2 regions of the Mesorhizobium sp. B3-1-7 genome follow, and region 1 is predicted to be linked to the other one. Evidence: predicted binding sites of a transcription regulator. Region 1 holds the regulator's gene; the other holds the start of a gene.
The links. Region 1 encodes PhoB, which activates phosphate uptake and scavenging genes when phosphate is short. Its sites were predicted from a motif close to TGTCATNNANCTGTCAT; they were not measured.
Positions count from the first base shown of each region.

Region 1 (6,055 bases):
GGCCTTCATCGCCGCTTCGTCGGTCTTCCAGCGCTCTTCCTGGAAATTCGACCACGACACGCCGATCACCTTGTCCTTCGCCTCGGCGACCGACACCAGCGTCAGCGACACGGCAACGCCCGCCAGAATGGCGGCTGCGAATTTCTTCATGATATCCTCCCTGCGCCTGTGCGGCGCGACCCAGACTGGCCCGAAGGCCGGCATAGAGGCTTTTTTTCGAGCCTCAAAAAAATAGTGATCCAGCAAAACGACGCTGTCAACTGCGATTCTGATGGGTTTTGATGGGTCAGGGCATTTTTTTCGACATCCGCAATAAATAATGACACAGGCTGCGGCTTCTGCCACTATCCCTAGCATGTCACCGACAGGCCATGGCATCATCATCACAAGGCCGCGATGACTGGGAGGACGTGCGAGACGATGTCGGTCGGAATCCGTCACGACGATTTGCGCCGGCGCAACCGCGCCATGGTGATTTCGGCCGTGCGCCGCGCCGGCCAGCCCTCGCGCACGGAGATTGCTGCCACCACCGGGCTCAGCCACTCGACCATTTCGGCGATCTCCGCCGATCTGATCCAGGAAGGCATTCTCACCGAAAGCAAGGCCAGCGAGCCGACGGCGTTGAAACGCGGCCGGCCGCAGATCGGTCTGGCGCTGAACCCCGAAGCCGCCGCGGTGCTGACCGTGGTGCTGTCGCTGAACTTCCTGTCGGTCGCCGTGATCGATTATGCCGGCCAGGTGGTTGCCGAGGAGCAGCAGCGCCTCGACACGCTCGTCATGCCCCGCGACGAGCTGATCGGCGAATGCATGGCGATCGTGCGGCGCCGGCTGCGGGATCCCGACCTCGACGTGGGCAGCGTCGCCCGCATCGCCATGGGCATTCAGGGCATCACCGATTCCCATTCACGCGCCATGCTGTGGTCGCCGATCACGCCGCTGACCGACATCCCTTTCGCCGACCTCCTCGAAAGGGAATTCGGTATTCCCGCCACCATGGAGAACGACTGCAACATGATGGCGGTGGCGCTGCAATGGCGCGATCCCGAGCGCTATCGCGACGACTTCATCGCCATCCTGCTCTCGCACGGTATCGGCATGGGCCTGGTGCTGAAGGGCGCGCTGTTCAGCGGCACGCATTCCTCCGGCGGCGAGTTCGGCCATATGATCCATCGTCCGGGCGGCGCGCTTTGCCGCTGCGGCCGCCGCGGCTGCGTCGAGGCCTATGCCGGCAATTACGCGATCTGGCGCAGCGCCATGGGAATAAGCGAGGATGCCACGCCGACCGACGTCGGCGACGCCGATATGCGCGCGCTGGCCGCAAAAGCCCGGCAGGAGGACGGACCCGAGCGGGAGGCTTATCGCCGGGCCGGCGAAGCACTCGGTTTCGGCCTCGGCAGCCTGTTCGCCCTTATCGACCCGGCGCCTGTCGCCATGGTCGGCGTAAGCGCGGCCGCCTTCGACCTGATCGAGCCGGCGCTGCGAGAGGCGATCGCCCAGACCGCCGGCGGCCAGCACTCGGAATCGATCTCCTTCGACACCGAGCCGAACGAACTGCCGCTTATCCGCGAAGGCTGCGCCATGCGCGCGCTGACCTTCGTCGATCAGGAGATTTTCGCGCCGGGGGTGCAGGCCAGAGCGGGGGCCGGGAAGAACGTGGCCTAAGCGAACATGGCGCTGAAGCCGCGAATCGCACCAACGTTGGAGATTGGCCGAAGCCACCGCGACTTCGTCATTCCAGGGCGGAGCAGGGAGCGAAGCGACGCGCGCAGACCCTGGAATCCATGCCGTTACCTCGATCGTAGGGTGCAGCGGTGCAGAGTTCTGCGCCATAGCGGCGCGTGGAAGTCACGGCATGGATCCTCGGGTCTGCGCTGCGTCGCTACGCTCCTTGCTCCGCCCGTGGATGACGAAGCACAAACGTCTCGGCTACCCACCAACGTGGTTGTTGGAAGCGCCTGACCCGTCAGGGCCCTCGGGACCTAATCCTCCCTGATCGCGTACCCCGCCCCGCGGATGGTGCGGATGACGTCTGGCATCCGGCCGTTGTTGACCGCCTTGCGCAGGCGCCCGACATGGACGTCCACGGTGCGCTCGTCGATATAGATCGTCTCGCCCCAGACATTGTCGAGCAGCTGGCTGCGCGAGAACACGCGGCCGGGATGACGCATCATGAATTCGAGCAGGCGGAACTCGGTCGGGCCGAGCCTGATCTCGCTCTTCTTGCGGTAGACCCGGTGCGATTCGCGGTCGAGCACGATGTCGCCGACCTTGAGCACGCTGGACAGCACCTCCGGCTTGGCGCGGCGCAGCAGCGCCTTGACGCGCGCCATGAACTCCGGCGTCGAGAATGGCTTGACCAGATAGTCGTCGGCGCCGGTCGAGAGGCCGCGCACGCGGTCGCTTTCCTCGCCGCGCGCCGTCAGCATGATGATCGGCAGCCGCTCGGTCTCGGGCCGCATCCTGAGACGCCGGCAGAGCTCGATGCCGGAAACCGCCGGCACCATCCAGTCGAGCACGAGCAGGTCGGGAACGTTTTCCTGAAGGCGGATTTCGGCCTCGTCGCCGCGGGTCACCACTTCGACCTGGTAACCCTCGGATTCGAGATTGTAGCGGAGCAGCACCCCCAGCGGCTCCTCGTCCTCCACCACCATGATGCGTGGCGCGATCATTGGGGTAACCTTTTCGTCAGGCCGCCGGCGCCGACATTGCGGTCTCGTCCTGCTTCGGACGATTGGCGGGCAATTGCGTGCCGGTCAGCACATAATAGGCGTTCTCGGCGATGTTGGTCACATGGTCGCCGATGCGCTCGAGGTTCTTGGCGCAGAACAGAAGATGCGTGCAAGCGGTGATGTTGCGCGGGTCTTCCATCATGTAGGTCAACAGCTCGCGGAAGACGGACGTGTATTTGACGTCGATGCGCTCGTCGTCGTTGCGAAGCTTGGCCAGCACCGTGGCATCGCCCACCATATATTCCTGGATCACGGCCTGCACCTGGATCAGCACCAGCTGCGCCATCGAATCGATCGAATGCGTGAGGTCGCGCGGCGCGGCGCTGACGCCGACCGAGCCGACACGCTTGGCGATGTTCTTGGCGAGATCGCCGATGCGTTCGAGGTCGCCCGCCATGCGGATCGAGCCGACCACGTTGCGCAGGTCGTCCGCCATCGGCTGCCGCTTGGCGATCAGCGTGATGGCGCGGTCGTCGAGCTCGCGCTGACGAGCGTCCATGATGGCGTCGTCGGAGACGACGCGCTGCGCCAGCGCATTGTCGGTCTCGAGCAGCGCCCTCGTCGCACCGCCGACCATGGAGCTGGCGAGATCGCCCATGTCGTTGATGAGCCGGCTGATCTGCCTGAGATCCTCGTCGAAGGAGGCGACGGTATGTTCGGCCATGATGATGTCCTCGTATGAACTCAGCCGAAGCGGCCGGTTATGTAGTCCTGCGTGCGCTTCTCGCGAGGCGAGGTGAAGATCTTCTCGGTCCGGTCGAACTCCACCAGCTCGCCCAGATACATGAACGCCGTCTGCCGCGACACACGCGCCGCCTGCTGCATGTTGTGGGTGACGATGACGATCGTGTAGTCGGCCTGCAACTCGTCGATCAGTTCCTCGATCTTGGCGGTCGACAGCGGATCGAGCGCCGAGGCCGGCTCGTCGAGCAGGATGACCTCGGGCTTCACCGCCACGGTGCGGGCGATGCACAGGCGCTGCTGCTGGCCGCCCGAGAGGCTGAGGCCGCTGGCGTTGAGCTTGTCCTTGACCTCGGTCCACAGCGCGGCGCGCTTCAGCGCCTGCTCGACGCGGCTATCCATCTCGGCCTTGCTGATCTTCTCATAGAGCCTGACGCCGAAGGCGATGTTCTCGTAGATCGACATCGGGAACGGCGTCGGCTTCTGGAACACCATGCCGATCTTGGTGCGCAGCAGGTTGAGGTCCTGCGAGCGGTCGAGGATGTTCTTGCCGTCGAGCAGCACCTGGCCCTCGGCGCTCTGCTTCGGATAGAGCTCGTAGATGCGGTTGAGCACGCGCAGCAGCGTCGACTTCCCGCAGCCCGACGGGCCGATGAAGGCTGTGACGCTGCGCTCGGGCAGGGACAGGTTGATGTCCTTCAGCGCCTTCGACTGGCCATAGTAGAAATTGAGGTTCTTGACCTCGATCTTGGCCTTCTCGACGGTCGTGTCGGCTGCGTTCAGGTCGGTGGACAACATCGGTTTCATCTGTCCTCTCTGCGTCCGGTTAGGCTGCGGGCGATGATGCTCAGCCCGAGAACCGTCAGGGTGATTATGAGTGCGCCCGTCCAGGCCAGTTGCTGCCATTCCTCGTAAGGGCTGAGAGCGAACTGGAAGATGGTCACCGGCAGGCTGGCCATCGGCGCATTGAGATTGCTCGACCAGAACTGGTTGTTGAGCGCGGTGAAGAGAAGCGGCGCCGTCTCGCCGGAGATGCGGGCGATCGCCAGCAATATGCCGGTGACGATGCCCGACATTGCCGCGCGGTAGGCGACGGAGCGGATCACCACCCAGCGCGGCGCGCCGATGGCGGCGCCTGCTTCGCGCAGCGCATTGGGCACAAGATTCAGCATGTCCTCGGTGGTGCGCACCACGACGGGGATCACCAGGATCGACAGCGCGACGGCACCGGCAATCGCCGAGAAATGCCCCATCGGCCGCACCATCAGCTCATAGACGAACAGGCCGATGATGATCGATGGCGCCGACAACAGGATGTCGTTGATGAAGCGCACCACCGTCGTAAGCTTCGAGAAGCGGCCATATTCGGCCATGTAGGTGCCGGCCAGCACGCCGATCGGCGTGCCGACGACGATGCCGATGATCGTCATGACGATGCTGCCGTAGATGGCGTTGAGCAGGCCGCCGGCGTCGCCGGGCGGCGGCGTCATTTCAGTGAACACCGCCAGGTTCACCCCGGAGAGCCCCTTGTAGAGCAAGGCGCCGAGGATCAGCGCCAGCCAGGCGAGGCCAATGCCGGCCGCGACGACGCACAGCGCCATCATCACGGCATTCTTGCGTTTGCGGCTTTGGTGAAGCGATGCGGCAGTCGACATCGGTCAGGCTCCCGTGCGGCTATCGATGCGCAACAGCATGTAGCGTGCGAGCGCGAGGATGATGAAGGTGATGATGAACAGGATCAGGCCGAGCGATACAAGCGAGGATGTATAGAGATTGCCGTCGGCTTCGGTGAATTCGTTGGCGATGGTCGCCGAGATCGTCGTGCCCGGCGCAAACAGCGAGGCGCTGATGCGGTGCGCGTTGCCGATGACGAAGGTAACCGCCATCGTCTCGCCGAGCGCGCGGCCGAGGCCGAGCATGACGCCGCCCATGATGCCGACGCGGGTATAGGGGATGGTCACGCGCCGGGTCACTTCCCAGGTCGTGCAGCCGATGCCGTATGCCGATTCCTTCAGCACCGCCGGCACCGTGTCGAACACGTCCTTGGTGATCGAGGTGATGAAGGGCAGCACCATGATGGCAAGGATCAGCGACGAGGTCAGCAGGCCGATGCCGTAGGGCGGGCCGGCAAACAGGCTGTTGAGGCCGGGGATGCCTTTGAAGAGCCAGATGACGAAGGGCTGGATCGTCGTCTGCAGGAACGGCGCGAACACGAACAGGCCCCAGATGCCGTAGATGATCGAGGGAATGCCTGCGAGCAGCTCGACCGCGATGGCGATCGGGCGCCTGAGCGGCCGCGGGCAGAGCTCGGTCAGGAAGATGGCGATGCCGATGCCGATCGGCACAGCGATGAGAATGGCGATGGCCGAGGTGACGATGGTGCCGTAGATGGGCGCCAGGGCGCCGAAATTCTCGGTGACCGGGTTCCAGGATTCGGTGGTCAGGAAGGAGAAGCCGAACTTCGACAGCGCCTCCCACGAGCCGGCGACCAGCGAGATCGCGACCCCGCCGAGCAGAACCAGCACGAGGATGGCGGAAAGGCGCGTGGCCGTCCGGAATGCCATGTCGGTGAAGGCGAAGCGGCGCACTGTCGCTTCCCTGGTCCGCAGGGCGGACGATGTCGCGGCGTCGGAAACGGCTGTCAT
Region 1 is NZ_VFTL01000021.1:29,907-35,961, reverse strand. It holds gene xylF (D-xylose ABC transporter substrate-binding protein) at 1-150, opposite strand, end outside; gene FJ417_RS18275 (ROK family protein) at 421-1,662, shown strand; gene phoB (phosphate regulon transcriptional regulator PhoB) at 1,980-2,669, opposite strand; gene phoU (phosphate signaling complex protein PhoU) at 2,686-3,393, opposite strand; gene pstB (phosphate ABC transporter ATP-binding protein PstB) at 3,414-4,217, opposite strand; gene pstA (phosphate ABC transporter permease PstA) at 4,214-5,065, opposite strand; gene pstC (phosphate ABC transporter permease subunit PstC) at 5,069-6,055, opposite strand.

Region 2 (6,055 bases), on a different contig from region 1:
TCCCATAAGCCCGACGCGCCGGACGGATACCGCAAGCCGTTCCTGAACATCGAGCAGCAGCGACAGTATCGCTACATCGTCTCGCTCGAAGGCAATGATGTCGCGACAAACCTGAAATGGATCATGAGCTCCAATTCGCTCTGCCTGATGCCGGAGCCGACCTACGAAACCTGGTTCGCGGAAGCCCAGGTCGAGCCCAATGTCCACTACGTGCCGCTGCGGCAGGATTTTTCCGATCTGGTCGACAAGGTGACCTATTTCGAAAAACACCCCGCCGAGGCGGGGCGGATAACCGCCGCCGCCAACGCCTATTGCCGCAAATTCGGCAATGAACAGGACGAGCAGGCGATCTCGCTGCTCGTCCTCTACAAATATTTCGTGCTGAGCGGGCAGATAAAGCCCGACGCGGAAGTCTGGCGCTTCATCGCCGGCTGAACGTCCAGCCGCAGCCCTAAGCGTGAGAGCGGTCGAACACCTTATCGGCCGACCCGAAACGGTCCCTGGCGGTGAACTGCTGGTGCCAGTAGGGATAAAGCACCGGCGGCCGGCTGACGACGTCGAGGCGCTGCCGCTCCTCCTCGGTGAGCGAAAGGCTGGCCGCGGCGAGATTGTCCTTGAGCTGCGCCTCGTTGCGGGCGCCGATCACCAGCGAACTCACGGCCGGGCGGCCAAGCAGCCAGGCAAGCGCGACCTGCGCCCCTGAGACGCCGCGTGCGTTGCCGATCTCGTTGAGCACGTCGACGATGCGCCACAGGCGGTCCTCGTCGCGGATCGGCGGTTCCTTCCAGCCGCCGACCTGGCGCGCGGTCGGGCTGTCGCGATGGTATTTGCCGGAGAGCAGGCCGCCCGCCAGCGGGCTCCAGACCAGCACGCCCAGGCCCTGGTCGACCGAGATCGGCAGCAATTCATATTCGGCCTCGCGCGCTTCCAGCGTGTAGTGGATCTGCTGGGTGACGAAACGGGCCTGATGGCGGCTGTCGCTGACGGCAAGAGCCCTCATCACCTGCCAGCCCGAATAATTGGAGCAGCCGATATAGCGGATCTTGCCCTGGTTGACCAAGGTGTCGAACGCCGCGATCGTCTCCTCCAGCGGCGTGAGCCCGTCCCACTGGTGGACGAAATAGATGTCGATGACGTCGGTCCTGAGCCGCTTCAGGCTCTTCTCGCATTCGCGGATCAGATGGTGGCGCGACAGGCCTTCGTCATTGGGGCCGGCGCCGATGCGCATGCGCGCCTTCGAGGCAATCAGCACGTCGTTCTTGCGCTTGCCGCCAAGCGCCTCGCCGATGATCTCTTCCGACAATCCATTAGAATAGACATTGGCGGTATCGATGAGGTTGATGCCGGCATCGATGCAGGTGTCGATGATGCGTTTGGCTTCCGAAAGATCCGAATTGCCGACGGCGGCGAACGGACCGGCGCCGCCGAAGGTCATGGTGCCAAGCGTCAATGTCGAGATTTTCAAGCCCGATCGGCCCAGCGTGCGGTATTCCATGTCAGTCCTCGCAATTTGTTTGAAGAGGCGCCGTGGCGAGCGCCGGGAAGAGGCGAGGGGATTTGTAGGACAATTCCCGCCGCTTGTCGCCCCGCTATCGATACGGACCGATCACATATCTTCGAGGCCTGCTGCCGGGCGATTGCAATAAAACCGTCATTGCGCCTCTGTATCTCAGTCGACTTACGGAGTGTCCACCCGGAGCCGGAGCGGATTCCGAAGCGATGATGGCCGACAGGCAGACGGAGCTGCGCGATGAATGAAGTGAAACCGAATTCCGGGGCGAAGGACTGGCTGGAAGCCGAGCTCGAGGATACGCTCGACGAGGACTATGAGCTGGAGCTTTCCGAGCCGGCGCTCTCGCTCGAGATCGCCAAGATCTACAAGAAGTCGCATCCGCCCTCCATGGAGCGCATGACCTATTTCCGCGAGTTGCTCAGGCTGCAGTCGGAATTGATCAAGCTGCAGTCCTGGGTCGCCTACCACAAGAAGAAGCTGGTGGTGGTCTTCGAAGGCCGCGATTCCGCCGGCAAGGGCGGCGTCATCAAGCGCATCACGCAGCGGCTCAATCCGCGCATCGCCCGCGTCGTGGCGCTGCCGGCGCCGACCGAGCGCGAGAAATCGCAATGGTATTTCCAGCGCTACGTGCCGCATCTACCCGCGGGCGGCGAGATCGTGCTGTTCGACCGCTCCTGGTACAACCGCTCCGGCGTCGAGCGGGTGATGGGCTTTGCCAATGGGGACCAAGTCGAGGAGTTCTTCAACGACGTGCCGGAATTCGAGCGTATGCTGGTCCGTTCCGGCATCACGCTCGTCAAGTACTGGTTCTCGATCACCGACGAGGAACAGCAGATGCGCTTCCTGATGCGCATCCACGATCCGATGAAGCAGTGGAAGCTGTCGCCAATGGACCTGCAGTCGCGGGTGCGCTGGGAGCAGTACACCAAAGCCAAGGAAGAGACCTTCGCCCGCACCAACATTCCGGAAGCGCCCTGGTTCATCGTCGAGGGCAACGACAAGAAGCGGGCGCGGCTGAACTGCATCGACCACCTGTTGCAGCAGATGCCGTATGAGGAGGTTCCGCACGAGGACATCTCGCTGCCCGACCGCGTCTTCAACCCGTCCTACGAGCGCCAGGTGCTGCCCCGCGAGCTCTATGTGCCGGAGAAGTATTGAGGTCTTTTCCTTCTCCCCGTTTCACGGGGAGGTGAGGGAGTGGTCCGCGCAGCGGGCGAAAAGCCAATTGCTTGGCTTTTCGAACGACGAACGCCCGAAGGGTGGATGAGGGGCAGCGCCGGCGTCGGCGATTGAGCCCCAATTCGCTGCCATTGCGAGCTTGCCGCTAATCTCAAAGGTCGCGCCGCCCTCATTGCCCTGCCGGGCATTTCTCCGCGTATAGTGACGGGGAGAAAGAGCTGTACTTACGCTCGCCCGATCATCACATGCAAAGCGTTCGCCGTCGCCACTTGCTCGTTGCAGCGATAGCCGAGCTTCACCATGTCGAGGCCGGCGAAAAGATGCTCGCCCGAGCCGAGCAGCACCGGCGAAATCGCCAGATGCATCTCGTCGATCAGCCGTTCCTGGAGATATTGCCGGAAAGTCGAAACACCGCCGCCGATCCGCACATCCTTGCTCCCGGCCGCGGCCTTAGCCTGTTCGAGCGCCGAGTGGATGCCGTCGGTGACGAAGTAGAACGTCGTGCCGCCTTCCATCGTGATTGGCGCGCGTTTGTAGCGGGTCAGCACGAAAGTCGGAACATGATAGGGCGGGTTGTCGCCCCACCAGCCTTTCCAGTTGTCGTCCGGCCATTCGCCGCGGATCGGCCCGAACAGGTTGCGGCCGAGAATGTAGGCGCCGACATTCTCGAAACTGCGGATGGCGAAGTCGTCGTCGACACCGGTCGCGCCGCCATCCTTGCCAATCACCATCTGGTGGAATGTCCGGGTGGTGACCAACCATTTGTGCAGGGTCTCGCCACCGACACCGAGCGGATGTTCAAGCGTCTGATCGGGACCGGCGCCGTAGCCGTCGAGCGACAGGGTAAAACCGTTGACACGCAGCTTGGACATGATTGCCTCCTAGACCAGTTGTAATTTGCAATCGGTTGTTGAGTAGCTTGGCCGATTGCGAAATGCAAGCGGTATTTTCCGGCGATCGAGTCGGGCAGCGTCGGGATCGTCGCCGGAAAGGTAGCTGCCCGGGATATTGGGGCGAAGCGGGTAAGGGATGCCGTCGCAATCTTTCGTCGAGAAAAGCGATTAGCTGGGCAACTCTGCGCCGGCAGCATCAAGGATGCGTTCAATGGCTACGCGTAGCGCCGGCAAATTGTCTGTCACGACAGCCCAGACGATGGCTTCGGAAGTCTTGTGATATTCATGGCGCAGGATGTTGCCTATGCCGCGACTGCAACCGTTCGATCACATCGTTCCTGCTCATAGATCCATTCTAACGGATCCCGTCAGAATTCCAAAATCGCGAGGCAGGCCTAGCCTTTCAGCATCTGCGCCACCACCGGCGCAAAATAGGTCAGCACGCCGTCGCAGCCCGCCCGCTTCAGCGAAAGCAGCGATTCCAGCATCGCCTTCTCGCCGTCGATCCAGCCATTGGCGGCGGCTGCCTTGATCATCGAATATTCGCCCGACACCTGATAGGCGAAGGTCGGCATCTGGAACTCGTCCTTCAGCCGGCGGATGATGTCGAGATAGGGCAGGCCGGGCTTCACCATCAGCATGTCGGCGCCTTCGGCGAGGTCCTGCTCGGCCTCGCGCACCGCTTCGTCCGAATTGGCGTGGTCGATGTAGTAGGTCTTCTTGTCGCCCTTGAGCAGGCCGGCGGTGCCGACCGCCTCGCGATAGGGCCCGTAGAAGGCCGAGGCGAATTTCGTCGCGTAGGACATGATCGCCACGTCCTGGAAACCGTTGGCGTCGAGCGCGTCGCGGATGGCGCCGATGCGGCCGTCCATCATGTCCGACGGCGCGATGATGTCGGCGCCGGCCGCCGCCTGGATGACAGCCGCGGCGGCGACCTGTTCCACCGTCTCGTCATTGACGATGATGCCGTCGCGCAGGATGCCGTCATGGCCGTGGCTGGTGAACGGGTCGAGCGCGGCATCGGTGATGATGCCGATCTCCGGCACGGCGTCCTTGATGGCGCGCGTGGCACGGTTGATGACATTGTCGGGATCGAGGATATGCGATCCCGTCTGGTCGCGCAGCGCAAGCTCGACATTGGGGAAGGTGGCGATGGCCGGGATGCCGAGCTTGGCGGCGCGCTCGGCCTCCTTCACCGCGAGGTCGATGGACAGGCGGTAGACGTCCGGCATCGCGGCGATCGGCTCGCGCGTGTTCCTGCCGTCGACGACGAAGATCGGCCAGATCAGGTCGTTCACCGAAAGCTGGTTCTCCTGCACCAGCCGGCGCGACCAGTCGGCCTTGCGCATGCGCCGCAGCCGCCGGCTGCCGGTAATCTCGTCGACGCTGCGCGCGCCGGCAGGCTTTGCGGGGGTGAATTTGTTCATGGTCAAACTCTCTTTTGCGCCGGCTTTTTATCACGCGTCTCCGCCGCTGACCAATGCGACACGATTGTGCCAGGGACGTGGCACACGTTCCTTTCCCCCACTTTGTGGGGCGAGGAAACGCCTAGGGCTGCCCGTTCCCCGACAGGATCTGCGCCGCGCCCCTGATCGCAACCCGGAACGCCTCGTCGAAGCTGACGCCGCGGACCTGCCAGCGATAGGTCTTGCCGCGATCGGCCAGCCGCCAGTCGGCGATCCAGCCGAGGTCCTTGTCGCTCCACACGATGCTGCCGGCGAGCGCCCGGGCCGCTCCCGCTTTCTTCGCGAGTTTGTCGAGCTTTGCCATATTGGCCGCCGCGACGGCCTTTTCGTCGAGGCCGCCGAACTGCCTGGCCTTTGGAAAGGCAATGCGCATCAGCAGTGGACTTGTGGCGTTGGCGAAGGATTCCCTCATCGTCTTGCCGTGGTCCTCATCCGCCGTCAGCACGAAATGCCGCGAACCCTGCTCAGCGGTCATGAAGACGGCGATAGGCGGCCGATCGCCGAGCCAGGGCCTGCTGCCGAGCTGCGCCAACAGCTTGTCGACGACGGCCGGCTTGTAGAGGCAGGTGAGATCATGCGGCCGGTCATGCGTGCCTTGCTCGTCATGGATCGGGATGCCTTCGAGCCGGTCGCGGTAGCGGAAGGATTGCACGAAGTCGGCCGCTTTGTCGCGCAGGGCCAGCATCTCCGGCTTCTGCGACAGGCGCTGGTCGCCCGAGACCTTGACCAGCACCTTGTCAAGGCAATCCTTGAAGCCGATCTGCCGGTTTACGTCTCCAGTGCCGGTGACGATGGTCTGAGATTGATAAAGCTCGTTCGCAGTCGCGGCCTCGGCAGGGCAAGACATCCGTAGGATGGCGATCAGGCCGATCGCTGCAGCCGCGAGGCGGAAAAATCCGGGCATGGCTTGCCGTCCGGTTCAAGATGCCCATTTTCTAGCACCGGGTGCGTGCGGTGGCCAAGGCGGATTGCCGGCTAAACGAAGGAGCAAGGCATGACCTTGA
Region 2 is NZ_VFTL01000033.1:46,653-52,707, forward strand. It holds gene FJ417_RS24815 (glycosyl transferase family 90) at 1-435, shown strand, start outside; gene FJ417_RS24820 (aldo/keto reductase) at 452-1,495, opposite strand; gene ppk2 (polyphosphate kinase 2) at 1,751-2,671, shown strand; gene FJ417_RS24830 (dihydrofolate reductase family protein) at 2,917-3,564, opposite strand; gene FJ417_RS24835 (HepT-like ribonuclease domain-containing protein) at 3,754-3,891, opposite strand; gene hemB (porphobilinogen synthase) at 3,981-5,012, opposite strand; gene FJ417_RS24845 (DUF2066 domain-containing protein) at 5,134-5,955, opposite strand; gene FJ417_RS24850 (isoprenylcysteine carboxylmethyltransferase family protein) at 6,046-6,055, shown strand, end outside.
Region 2: a site for PhoB is predicted at 1,639-1,655, ahead of ppk2 (polyphosphate kinase 2). Genes of this name have one in related genera too.